One region of the Cellulosilyticum sp. genome, then DNA from elsewhere that is predicted to be linked to it. Evidence: riboswitches for the same ligand, from Rfam matches in the RefSeq annotation. Region 1 holds a riboswitch; each other region holds the start of a gene.
The links. A riboswitch is a leader RNA that binds a small molecule or an ion and turns the genes downstream of it on or off. The one in region 1 is predicted to bind cobalamin.

Region 1 (4,287 bases):
TTTGAGTCATGTGAAATCATTGGGAGAAAACAATTTACGTACATGTATATTTCAATGTTTTAGTTGGTTTCTCTATAGGACAATGTTAAAATATAAAATTTTTTAAATTATAGTTTTTTGAAATAATTTATAGTGGTAAGATAAAAAGGTTAGGGTGTATATTTTGAAAATAAGAAAAACATCGGAGATGTAGCAGATTAGAAAGGGATTTTTATATGAGAAAACATACATTTACAGTAGAAGAAAAATACGATCAAATGATTAATACACCTATTCCTAAGCTTATTACACTTATGGCAGTACCTACTATTATTAGCATGCTGATTACATCTGTTTATAATATGGCAGATACATTTTTTGTAGGTAAGCTTGGCACAAGTGCTACAGCAGCAGTGGGAGTATCATTTTCAATCATGTGTATTATTCAGGCCATTGGTTTTACATTTGGAATGGGGTCAGGTAACTTTATTTCTAGGTTATTAGGACAAAAGGAAAAGGATTATGCACAAAAAGTGGCAGCTACAGGATTTTTAACAGCCTTTGGGATTGGTTGTCTAATTGCTATTATTGGACTCATCTGTGTAGATTCCATTGTATATGGATTAGGGGCAACGCCTACAATTGCACCATATGCAAAGCAATATATTAGCATTATTTTAATAGGAACACCTTTTATGGCAGGTTCGTTTGTACTCAATAATTTATTTAGATATCAAGGGAATGCTTTTTATGGCATGATGGGGATTGCAACAGGTGGGGTTTTAAATATAATTTTAGACCCGATTTTTATATTTGTATTTAAGATGGGTGTATCAGGGGCAGCATTAGCTACCATTATTAGTCAGTTTGTTAGTTTTTGCATTTTACTTTCGAACGGCGGACGTGGGGGGAATATTAGAATTAGCCTTAAAAACTTTACGCCAAATTGGAAGATTTATAGAGAAATACTTAAAGGCGGTCTTCCTTCATTTTATAGACAAGGTTTAGCAAGCATTGCAACAATCATCTTAAACGTTTGCGCTAGGCCATTTGGAGATGCAGCCATTGCAGCTATGTCCATTGTGGCAAGGATTCTTCAATTTGCATTATCTATGGTGTTAGGATTTGGACAGGGATTTCAGCCTGTTTGCGGTTTCAACTATGGTGCCAGAAGATATGACCGCGTATTAGAAGCCTTTTGGTTTTGCGTAAAATTAGCATTTGGTGTACTTACAACCTTAAGTATTTTAGGATTTATTTTTGCACCGCATATTATTCAGATTTTCAGAAAAGATGATTTAGAAGTAATTCAAATTGGCGTAAATGCATTAAGAATACAATGCGTCACATTCCCATTATCCTCATGGATTGTCATGAACAACATGCTTCTTCAGACAACAGGACAAGGAACCAAAGCATCTATACTAGCTATGGCAAGACAAGGCTTATTTTTCATTCCACTTATCTGGATTTTATCTCAAACCTCAGGTCTACTAGGTGTACAATTAAGCCAAGCCATCAGCGATATCCTAACATTTCTCCTAGCCATACCTCTAGGCGGCAGCCTCCTCAAAACCCTCAAAGCAGAACAGAGGGACAGGTCTCCAAAAATGACGTTATAGATACGGGGACAGGTCTCCAAAGATGGCGTTGGGGGAGTCGGGAATTCTTGACAGAGGCAAAATAGTGTGTAATGATAGAAAAGTTGATACTAACCAAGTAGGGTGTAGAATATACTTAATAGGGAAAGTTAAGAGCTGCAGCCCCCGCTACTGTAACTAGGGACAAGGATAACGAAACCACTGTAATAGAAGAGATTTGTATTATGGGAAGGGTTATCTGAGGATGAACTATAAGCCAGGAGACCTACCTTACTATGGCACTAGTATTCTTTCGGAGGGAGAGAATGAACTAGAATCTTAGGAAGTTTAGCATTTCTTAAAAAGATTCTCCGAAAAGCAGTTATTTCATTTATAGGAGGATATTAAAATGAAACAAAAATTATTTATGAGAAAAGGTATGATGCTGCTTATGGCAACTGCCATGTCATTTTCAATGTTAGTAGGTTGTGGGAGCTCAAATAATACATCAGTAACCCCTACAGAAACAGCAGTAACAAATGAGGCATTTAATGTTTCAGTCACAGATTCAACAGGGGAAACGATTACTTTAACAAGTGAGCCACAACGTATCGTTTCTATGGCACCAAGTACAACAGAAATTTTAGCAGCATTAGGTGTAGAAAGCAAAATTGTAGGTCGTACAAAGTATTGTAATTACCCAGAGTCTATCGAGAATGTAGAATCAGTAGGTAGTACATCAAGTCCTAATGTAGAAACGATTATTTCATTAGAACCAGATTTAGTAGTGGGTTCAACACACGTTTCAGAGGAAGTTATTAATAAATTAAGAGAAGTAGGCATTCCAGTAGTATTCCTTAATGAGCAAGAAGGCTTTGATGGAACTTACTCAGCAATTACATCTATTGGTGAATTAGTTGGTAAGCCAGAAAAGGCAGCAGAAGTTATTGCAAATATGCAAAAAACAGTTACAGATATTACAAAAAAAGTGAATGCTTTAAATAAAACAGAAAAACCAAAAGTATATTATATGGTTGGTTATGGCGAACAAGATTTTACTGCAGGTGGAGACACATTTATTAGTGAAATCATCAATTTAGCAGGTGGTAAAAATATCGCACAAAATGTAGAAGGTTGGTCAATTAGTAAAGAAGAGATTGCAGCTGATGAACCAGATATGATTATTATGCCAAGTGGCAAAGGAACACTTGAAGAATTACAAAACACAGATTTCTATAAAGATTTAGAAGCTGTAAAAGCAGGACACGTTTATGAAATCAATGGAGATATGATTTCTAGACAAGGACCACGTGTAGCAGATGCATTAGTGGAAATGGCAGAAGTAATTAATCCAGAGCTCGTTAATTAATTAGATTTTTATCTAGTTAAAATCTAGCATTTAGAAAATTACTTGGAAACTAAATATAAATTAAAAGGAATAGGAAATATAAGGCTTTTATATTTCCTATTAACTTTATCCGTTATTATTTTTGCCATTATCTCCATAGCAATTGGTGTAGCTAATATTACAGTAAGTGATATTATGCATATTATATGGTCACAGATAACAGGCCAGGAGGTAGCTACACATATTACAAAAGGTCAACAAACAATTATATTGAATTTACGTATTCCGCGTATTCTTATGGCGATTTTAACAGGAATGAACTTAGCTATAACTGGAGCAGTCTATCAGGCAATTTTTAGAAATGATATGGCAGATCCTTATATGTTAGGAATTTCCTCAGGGGCATCACTTGGAGCGGCTATAGGATTTGTAACAAGCGGTTTTTCACCACTATATGCCTTCATGGGGGCGCTAGTGGCGAATGTATTAGTATTAGTTTTATCAGGAATGAAGGGAAAAGTCTCTACTGTTAGATTACTTCTTTCAGGACTTGCAATTAATTATTTCTTTTCTTCAGTATTAGCATTAATAAAAACTTATTGGGACGATAAACTTCTTACTATTTTTACCTGGGGAATGGGTTCTCTTAGTGCAGCATCTTATACTAGGGTATTTATTTTAAGTATTGTTACGATTCCAAGCCTTATTGTATTTCTTATTTTACGAAAGGAACTTAATATTTTACTGATGGGAGAGGATGTAGCGAAAGCTCTAGGTGTAGATGTGGGCCGTGTTAGAAAGATACTTCTAGGGATAAGTAGCTTACTTATTGCAACAACAGTTTGCTTTACAGGAACAATTGGATTTGTAGGGCTTATTATTCCACATATTGTCCGTATTGTATTTGGCTCAAATTATCGTGTGACATTGCCTATTACAGCATTTTTAGGAATGTTATTTTTGCTTCTATGTGATAACTTATCTAGGGCACTTCTTCCTAGTGGAGAAATTCCTATAGGAGTAATTACCTCTTTATTAGGTGCACCATATTTCATGTATCTTATTTATAAACAAAGAAAGAGGGAGCAAAGATGATTGAAATCAAACACTTAGATTACACTATTAATAAAAAGCATATTTTAAAGGATATCAATTATAGTTTTGCTCCTGGTAAAATATATGGAATTATAGGCCCCAATGGTGCAGGGAAGAGTACGATTTTAAAGCATATCATGGGCATTATTCATCCACCTAAGGCAACTATTTTCTATGAAGGTAAAGATATAAGAAGTTTTAAAGTAAAAGATTATGCACAGTGTATGAGTTATGTTTTTCAAGAAAATCCTAGAGATTTAGATTTTACAGTTTATGAGATTCTTC
Region 2 (4,287 bases), on a different contig from region 1:
CCAAGCTTTGGTGACCGCAAGACATATCAAATGGACCCAGCTAATAGTGATGAAGCCTTACGTGAAGGGGCTTTAGATTGTGAAGAAGGGGCAGACATTATTATGGTTAAACCAGCCCTTTCTTATTTAGATATTATCAGACGCTTTAAAGATAACTTTAATATGCCAATTGCAGCTTATAACGTAAGTGGTGAGTATTCAATGCTTAAGTTAGCTGTTAAAAATGGGCTGTTAAGCGAAGATGCTATTTATGAAAGTGTCATGTCTATTAAACGTGCAGGGGCAAGCATTATTATTACTTACTTTGCAAAAGATTTAGCTAAAAAGATAAAGGGGTGCTAAAAATGAAAAATGAAAGATCAAAAGCTATTTTTGAAGAAGCAGTTAAATATATTCCAGGTGGGGTAAATAGCCCCGTTCGAGCTTTTAAAGCAGTTGGTTTAGACCCTGTATTTATTGACCATGCCCATGGCAGCCGTGTAACAGATGTAGATGGCAATGAGTTTATCGACTATGTTTGTTCATGGGGGCCACTTATGCTTGGGCATAGCCCAGAAGCTATTGTAAGCGGCATTGAGGAAGTGGTTCGAAAAGGCACAAGCTATGGTTTCCCTACAGAGATTGAAGTAGAGATGGCAAAGCTTATTGTAGAGGCTTATCCAGCCATTGATAAAGTTAGAATGGTTAACTCAGGTACAGAAGCTACTATGAGTGCACTTCGTGTGGCAAGAGGATTTACAGGTCGTAATAAAATCCTTAAATTTGAAGGTTGTTATCATGGACACTCAGATGCCTTACTTGTTCAATCCGGTTCAGGGGCTTTAACATTTGGCGTGCCTACAAGTCCTGGTGTACCAGCTGATGTTGTAAAAGATACATTAGTTTCAAGATACAATGACTGCGAAGCTGTGAGAGAAATCTTCGAAAGCCAAGGCAAGGAGATTGCAGCTGTTATCGTAGAAACAGTAGCAGGTAACATGGGTGTTATTGAAGGAAAGAAAGAATTCTTACAAACACTTAGAGACTTATGCAGCGAATATGGTGCTGTTTTAATCTTTGATGAGGTTATCACTGGCTTTAGAATTGCCTACGGTAGTTCAGTAGAATATTTCGGTATTAAGCCAGATATGGTATGCTTCGGTAAAATCATTGGAGCAGGTTTACCAGTAGGTGCGTATGGTGGAACAGATGAAATTATGTCTATGGTATCACCACTAGGTCCAGTTTACCAAGCTGGTACATTATCAGGTAACCCACTTGCTATGTATATGGGTAAAAAGAATCTAGAAATCTTAAGAGATCACCCAGAAATTTATACAACACTAAGTGCTAAAGCAACACGCCTTGCAGAGGGCTTAGAAGCCAATATTAGAGACCTGTCCCTCAATTTTACTGTGAATCATAGTGGGTCATTAGTATGCTTATTCTTTGGGCCAGGGCCTATTGAAAATTACGATGATGTTAAACATTGCAACACAGAGTTATTTAAAATTTACTTTGAAGAAATGTTGAAACGTGGCATTATTTTACCACCAGCACAATTTGAGGGAATGTTCCTCTCATATGCGCATACAGATGAAGATATTGAAGCAACAATTAAGGCAAGCTTTGAGGCACTTAAAGTTGTGAAAGAACATATGGCGTAGTGAATGTTAAATGCTACTGCATAATGGACTGTGATAGACTATTTAGCTAGCATAGGACATTATAAATCAGTATAAATATATTATGATATAAAATAAGGTGCCCTTATGGGCTTAATAGGGAAAGTTAAGAGCTGCAGCCCCCGCTACTGTTACTGAGGATACGAAGCGCATAAAAAGTCACTGCAGATTAAATTTTAGAAGTTTATAAGAAGCTCTAAGATGAAGGTCTGTGGGAAGGCAAGCTAAGTAGATGAATCATGAGCCAGGAGAACTGCCTTATTTTTATATAAAATCTACTTTCGGAGGGAAAGAGGGAGGAATAAGAGAATGAAAAAATTAAATCATTCAGTTGTCACCGCATTATTATTTTTGGGGCTGGTTCCAGTCACCACTTATGGAATGCACATTATGGAAGGCTTTTTGCCTGTGAAATGGTCCATTATTTGGACGATTGTGTATTTACCATTCTTTGCATTAGGGTTAAAATCCCTTAGAAAAATTTTTAAAGAAAGTCCACAAAAGAAAGTACTTATTGCTTTAGTAGGCGCTTTTGTCTTCGTGCTTTCTGCACTTAAGATTCCATCAGTTACAGGAAGTTGTTCACATCCTACAGGTGTAGGCCTTGGGGCAATTATGTTTGGCCCATCAGTTATGTCTGTAGTAGGTTTACTTGCACTTGTTTTTCAAGCTGCACTTTTAGCACATGGTGGCTTTACGACACTTGGCGCTAATGCCTTTTCAATGGCAGTAGTTGGGCCTTTTGTAAGTTACGGTATTTATAAGCTTTGTCGTAAGCTTAAAATGAATGTAGGATTTGCTGTATTTTTAGCAGCAGCACTTGGAGATTTAGCCACATATGCAGTTACATCTATTGAGCTAGGTTTAGCATTTCCAGATAGTACAAGTGGGATAATGGGTGCAGTTATTAAATTCTTTGGTGTCTTTTTAATGACTCAGCTTCCTATTGCCATTGGTGAAGGATTACTCACAACAGTTGTTTATAATTTAGTACATAAGCATGAAGAAGAGGGGGTAACACATTATGAAGCATAATACCAGAGTAAATGTTATTTTAATTTTATTAGCAGCTATTTTGATTTTTGGACCATTATTTATTAACCCACATGCAGAGTATGGCGGCTCAGATGGGCAGGCAGAAGAAGTGATTGGAGAGCTTGCGCCAGAGTATGAGCCATGGTTTGAACCTTTTTATGAACCAGCTAGCGGGGAGATTGAAAGTTTATTCTTTTCATTACAAGCAGCACTTGGAGCAGGAGTTATTTGTTATTACCTAGGGTATCAGCAAGGTAAAAAACGAAAAGCAGCTGTGCCAATGACTCAAGGAAATTAATATGATTAAGATTGATTATATTGCTTATAATAACCCATTAGCTAATAAGAACCCTTATGTAAAAAGTGGTTTTGCCATGGGGCTTCTTATAGCAGCTATTAGTTTTAAATCAGTTTATTTATTAGCGTTCATTATTTTTATAATGAACGCCCTTATATTAGTGGGCGTACGTATTGAATTTAAGTTTTATTTAAAGCTTCTCATGATTCCCGTAAGTTTCTTAGGGCTTAGTACCATGATGATTTTGATAACGTATAATACGCAGGCCGCTAACTTTGTTATAAAATGTCATGCATTTGGCGGATTTATTGGTATAACCCATGAGACACTACGTACAGCGTGCTATTTATTTTTAAGATGCTTTGCAAGTATATGCTGCATTTATTTTATGACACTAACCGTGGGAATGAATCAGCTGATACAAGTACTAAGAAAATTACATTTGCCTCATGAGATTATTGAGCTGCTTATTTTAATGTACCGATTTATTTTTATTTTCTTAGAAGAGATGGAAGAAATGAAAAGAGCGCAAGAAATGAGATTTGGTTATACCGATTTATATACATCTTATCATTCAACTGGCATGCTGATTAGTCAACTTTTTAAACGCATTATGCAGCGTTATGAAGAACTTTGCGTGGCGCTTGAAATGAAGCTATATGAAGGGACTTTTTATTAAAATGGAACACTATAAATTTACACAAAATAAACAATGCGAATATTTTCCTTGTCATAAGGTGGAGAATACTGAAACATTTAACTGTCTTTTTTGCTTTTGCCCACTTTATACGTTAGGAAATCAGTGTGGAGGTGACTTTGAATATACAGCAAAGGGTATTAAAAGTTGTATGAAGTGTACGAAGACACATGGATTAAATGCACATGAACATGTGATGGGAAAGATGAAGCTGATTATGGAGATGGCAAAAGAAAGTAAAAAATGATAATTAGAAGGATGGCATTAAGAAGGAAGGAGGCGAAGTGGTGTGATTGAAGTTAGGCGCGTGACCTATGCTTATGATAAGGAATGTAGGGCGTTAGAAGATGTGAATATGGACTTTGACAAGGGGAAGATTATTGGCGTTATTGGTGTGAATGGCTCTGGAAAGTCTACTTTGTTTCAGAGTATTGTAGGACTTTTAAAACCTGATAAGGGAGAGATTCTTTGTGAAGGGATGCCAATTAGATATGATAAGAAGAGCTTATATGAACTACGTAAAAAAGTAGGGATGGTTTTTCAAGACCCTGATAAGCAAATTTTTTATGATAATGTATATGAAGATATAGCCT
Region 3 (4,287 bases), on a different contig from region 1:
ATAATATTTAAGCGCATCATTAAAAAGTTGCTCTGTAAGTGTTTCAAATAAATCTGAGATGATAGTAGCTATTTTTAAATCAGGACATCTAAGGAGTAGATCTTTTTTTAGCGCAGCGAGAAAATGTTTTAAGTTTAATGTTGTATGTAAGGAGGGGGATAATTCATTTTTATAGGCTAAGAAGTCCGTGGTAAGTTCTTTTTGAAAGTCACTTTGTGCAGTGGGTAAAAATAAAAGCGAATACATTTTAAATACGAAATCCTTAAGTCTATAAGCGGTATGGTCTGGTAAAAAGTAAAGGCAATGTGCTAAGAAACAATCGGTTAATAGAGCAGCTTCTTTATGCGTAGCAATTAATCCTTTAACCGGTGCTGTGGAAGAAAAATCACAGCCACAAGATTCACGAATGATGATTTTACAAGGAACTAATTTATTTTGAACGACTTTACCTTGAATGCAGTCAAAAAGAAGGTTAAAAGCACAACGCGCAAAGTCTTCTAAGGGTTGCTCAATAGTAGATAAGCTAGGGACACAGTAAGACGAGCTATGAATATTATCAAAGCCTGTGAGTACTACTTCTTCAGGGACTTTGATGCCTCTTTTTTGAAGTTCATTTAAAACGGTGAGTGCCATGGAATCATTGGCACAGACGATGGCATCAATAGGCAACTTTTTTTTGTCAAAAAGGACCTTAACAGCTTCAATGGCAGAGTCTGGTGTGAAATCCCCAATTTGGATATATTCTTCACGAAAAGGAAGATGATTTTCAAGCAATGCTTCTTTGTAGCCTTTATAACGCTCAAGTGCATCACAGTTGCTGCTTGGGCCAGAGATAAAGGCGATATTTTCTTTGTGATGAGCAGTAATAAGATGAGAAACGAGTTCCTTTAATACTGCTTTATTATCAGTATAGACACTTGGAATGCCCTTAGCAGTTGCCCCAAGACTTACCATAGGAATAGGGGCATACTTAGAGTAAAAGTGGCTATATTCTGAAGAACTTAAAAACGAAGAAAGCACACCAGATGCCAGAATAATTCCATCTAATACATCCTCAGTAGCATAATTGAATGCAACATTACATTGATATTGATATTTATATTGTTGAAAAGAAAAATCAGGATTTAAAGAGCCACCTAAAAAGTTTATCAGATTTACATGGTATTCTTGGGCAACTTTTGCGACTGATTTAAATAATATATAAGAATATTCAAGTTCAACGCCTGTAGTAAAAAAGCCAATCGTATAAGATGGATGGACCTGATTGCTCACTTTTATCTCCTCCTAAAATATGTATATAGATTTCACATTTATAAAATTTAGTTATTCATGATTTTTAGTCATGTGAAATCATTTGGAGAAACCTATTTACCTACATGTATATTTCAAGTTTTTAGTTGGTTTCTCTACAATAAAAAGTATTGAATATTTTAAATTATACAATATTATACAGACGATTAATAGTCAAAGTCACATAAAAATGTGAAAGTTATATTTAGAGAATAAGTAATAAGAACAAGATTTGAGAGGAGGAGGTTGATTTATAAGGATAATATGCTAGAATAAAAAGATATAACAAAGAAGAGAAAATAGAATAGTAACGTTTTGGGTGTAAAGTTGATAGATGCATAGGCTAATCAATTAACTTTCGTAACAGGGAAATGTGTGAAACACTGCAGCCCCCGCTACTGTATATGAGGAGATGTATTTAATATGTCACTGAGACTAAAGGATATTAGACTTGGGAAGGCAAATACATTGATGATGCATAAGCCAGGAGACCTACCTAAAATAAGGATAATGCTTTCGGAGGGAAAGAAATTATGTATGAGGCAATCAGTGCCTAATCAAAAGTGTAAAATCTTATATATCTTACATAGATCACAAAAATAATTTTTTGAATTTTAGATTTAAAATAAGAGATAGCACCTTATTGAACATGCGTAAATTAGAGTTCCCGTGAGGGAACTTTTTTATTGGAATTTTTTAAGTGAATGACAATATAAATGAAGAAGTATAGTCGTATTAAAAGGAGAAATGATGATGAGTAAATGTATTATGTTTCAAGGTACTTGTTCAGATGCAGGCAAGAGCCTTATAACAGCGGCCTTTTGTAGAATTTTTAAGCAGGATGGATTATCACCTATTCCTTTTAAATCACAAAATATGGCACTTAATTCGTATATTACAGATGAAGGCTTAGAAATGGGAAGAGCACAAGTATTTCAAGCAGAAGCGGCAGGTATGAAACCACAGGTTTGCATGAATCCTATTTTATTAAAGCCTTCTTCAGACAGAAAATCTCAGGTCATTATCAATGGGAAAGTTTACAAAAATATGAGTGCTAGGGAGTATCATGAGTTTAAACCTGAACTTGCTGGAATGATTCGTGAGATTTATGAAGACATTAGCAGTAAGCATGATGTAGTCGTTATTGAAGGGGCAGGTAGCCCAGCTGAAATTAACTTACGTGCTAAAGATATTGTTAATATGGGGATGGCAGAAATTGCTGATGCACCAGTTATTTTAATTGGGGACATTGACCGTGGGGGTGTATTTGCTTCTTTAGCAGGAACGATTATGCTACTTACAGAAGAAGAACGTAAACGTGTTAAAGGGGTTATTATCAATAAGTTCAGAGGAGATAAGACGATTTTAGACCCAGGCATTAAGATGCTAGAGGATATTATTAAGATTCCTGTTCTTGGGGTTATTCCTTATACACATTTAAAACTTGAAGAGGAAGATAGCTTATCTAGTCGCTTTAATAATAAACGAGATAAGAGAAAGCCTATTGATGTGGCTGTTATTTACTTACCTCATATCTCAAATTTCACAGACTTCAACATGTTTGAGACGCAAGAGGATGTAAACCTTCGTTATGTAAGACGTGGGGAAACAATTGGTGAGACAGATATGGTCATTATTCCAGGGAGTAAAAATACAATCAGTGACTTAATGTATCTGAAGGAAAGTGGCTTAGATATAGAAATTCATAAGCTTCAAAGCCAAGGTAAACTTATATGGGGTGTATGTGGTGGTTATCAGATGCTAGGACATAAAATATATGATCCATATGGTGTAGAGGGAAGTCATAAAGAGTGTTATGGTTTAGGTCTCTTAAATATGGAGACAACATTTGCAGCAGAGAAGGTTACTACACAGGTAGAAGGTAAAATTAATCCGCATTTACCAGGAATTTTAAAAGATTTAGGTGGAAGAAAAGTAAAAGGTTATGAAATTCATATGGGTGTGAGTACAAAGATAGGGCCATGTCAGGACTTATTAACTATTGAAAATAGTTTAGGCGAAAAGGTAAGTCACTTGGAAGGCTGCATAAATGAGGAAGGCAATGTGATTGGTTCTTATATGCACGGTATCTTTGATGAAGCAGAGTTTTTAAGAAGTCTGCTTAATAAAATCAGGGAGACTAAGAATTTAGAGCATATTGAAAGTGAAGTAACTTCTTTTGCAAGCTTTAAAGAAGGTGAATATGATAAGCTTGCACAAGTTGTACGTGAAAACATGGATATGCAGGCTATTTATGAGATTTTAGGATATGAGCATATAGGACAGCAAGGAGTGTGTCATGAATAAAAAATTAAATAAGACAGGAAAGAAGCTATTAATTGCTGGTACAAGTAGTGGTGTAGGCAAAACGACGATTTCATTAGGGATTATGCAGGCATTGAAAAATAGAGGCATGATTGTACAGCCTTATAAAGTAGGGCCTGATTACATTGATACAGCTTATCATGGATATATTACAGGGCGCCCTTCGAGGAATTTAGATGCTTATATGTTAGAAGAAGAGCAGCTTAAATATCTTTTTAATAAGGCAAAATCAGATGCAGATGTGGCTGTTGTAGAAGGCGTTATGGGCTTATATGATGGCAAGGGTATAGATATTAATGTATGCAGTAGCAGCAGTATGGCGAAGCTTTTAAATATCCCTGTTGTGCTGGTAATTAATGCAAAGGCTATGGCAGCTTCTAGTGCAGCTATGGTATTAGGTTATCAGCAAATTGACCCACAGCTTAATATCTGCGGTGTTATTGCCAATAATGTACGTACAGAGGGGCATTATAAGTTAGTGAAGGAGTCTATTGAGAAGTATTGCAATGTAGAGGTATTAGGTTATTTTCCGCCAAACGAGAACTTTAGATTACCTTCAAGACATTTAGGGCTTGTACCAAGTGATGAGATGGAAGCTTTGGAAGAGAAGTTTATGTGTCTTGGAGAGGAGATTGAAAAGTATATTGATATAAATCGTCTCTTAGAACTTTG

Region 2: linked by a shared signal. The riboswitch ahead of AC1VAQ_RS05300 (energy-coupling factor ABC transporter permease) and the one ahead of AC1VAQ_RS16805 (ABC transporter substrate-binding protein) in region 1 are both predicted to bind cobalamin.
Region 3: linked by a shared signal. The riboswitch ahead of AC1VAQ_RS05205 (cobyric acid synthase) and the one ahead of AC1VAQ_RS16805 (ABC transporter substrate-binding protein) in region 1 are both predicted to bind cobalamin.

What each region holds. Positions count from the first base shown of each region.
Region 1 is NZ_CEVXFV010000051.1:18,930-23,216, reverse strand. It holds gene AC1VAQ_RS16810 (MATE family efflux transporter) at 216-1,601, shown strand; cobalamin riboswitch at 1,685-1,867, shown strand; gene AC1VAQ_RS16805 (ABC transporter substrate-binding protein) at 1,969-2,928, shown strand; gene AC1VAQ_RS16800 (FecCD family ABC transporter permease) at 2,971-4,002, shown strand; gene AC1VAQ_RS16795 (ABC transporter ATP-binding protein) at 3,999-4,287, shown strand, end outside.
Region 2 is NZ_CEVXFV010000008.1:41,466-45,752, forward strand. It holds gene hemB (porphobilinogen synthase) at 1-342, shown strand, start outside; gene hemL (glutamate-1-semialdehyde 2,1-aminomutase) at 345-1,646, shown strand; cobalamin riboswitch at 1,725-1,939, shown strand; gene AC1VAQ_RS05300 (energy-coupling factor ABC transporter permease) at 1,974-2,699, shown strand; gene AC1VAQ_RS05305 (energy-coupling factor ABC transporter substrate-binding protein) at 2,689-2,997, shown strand; gene cbiQ (cobalt ECF transporter T component CbiQ) at 2,999-3,676, shown strand; gene AC1VAQ_RS05315 (cysteine-rich small domain-containing protein) at 3,678-3,941, shown strand; gene AC1VAQ_RS05320 (energy-coupling factor ABC transporter ATP-binding protein) at 3,984-4,287, shown strand, end outside.
Region 3 is NZ_CEVXFV010000008.1:21,629-25,915, forward strand. It holds gene AC1VAQ_RS05200 (diguanylate cyclase) at 1-1,272, opposite strand, end outside; cobalamin riboswitch at 1,591-1,804, shown strand; gene AC1VAQ_RS05205 (cobyric acid synthase) at 2,044-3,597, shown strand; gene AC1VAQ_RS05210 (cobyrinic acid a,c-diamide synthase CobB) at 3,590-4,287, shown strand, end outside.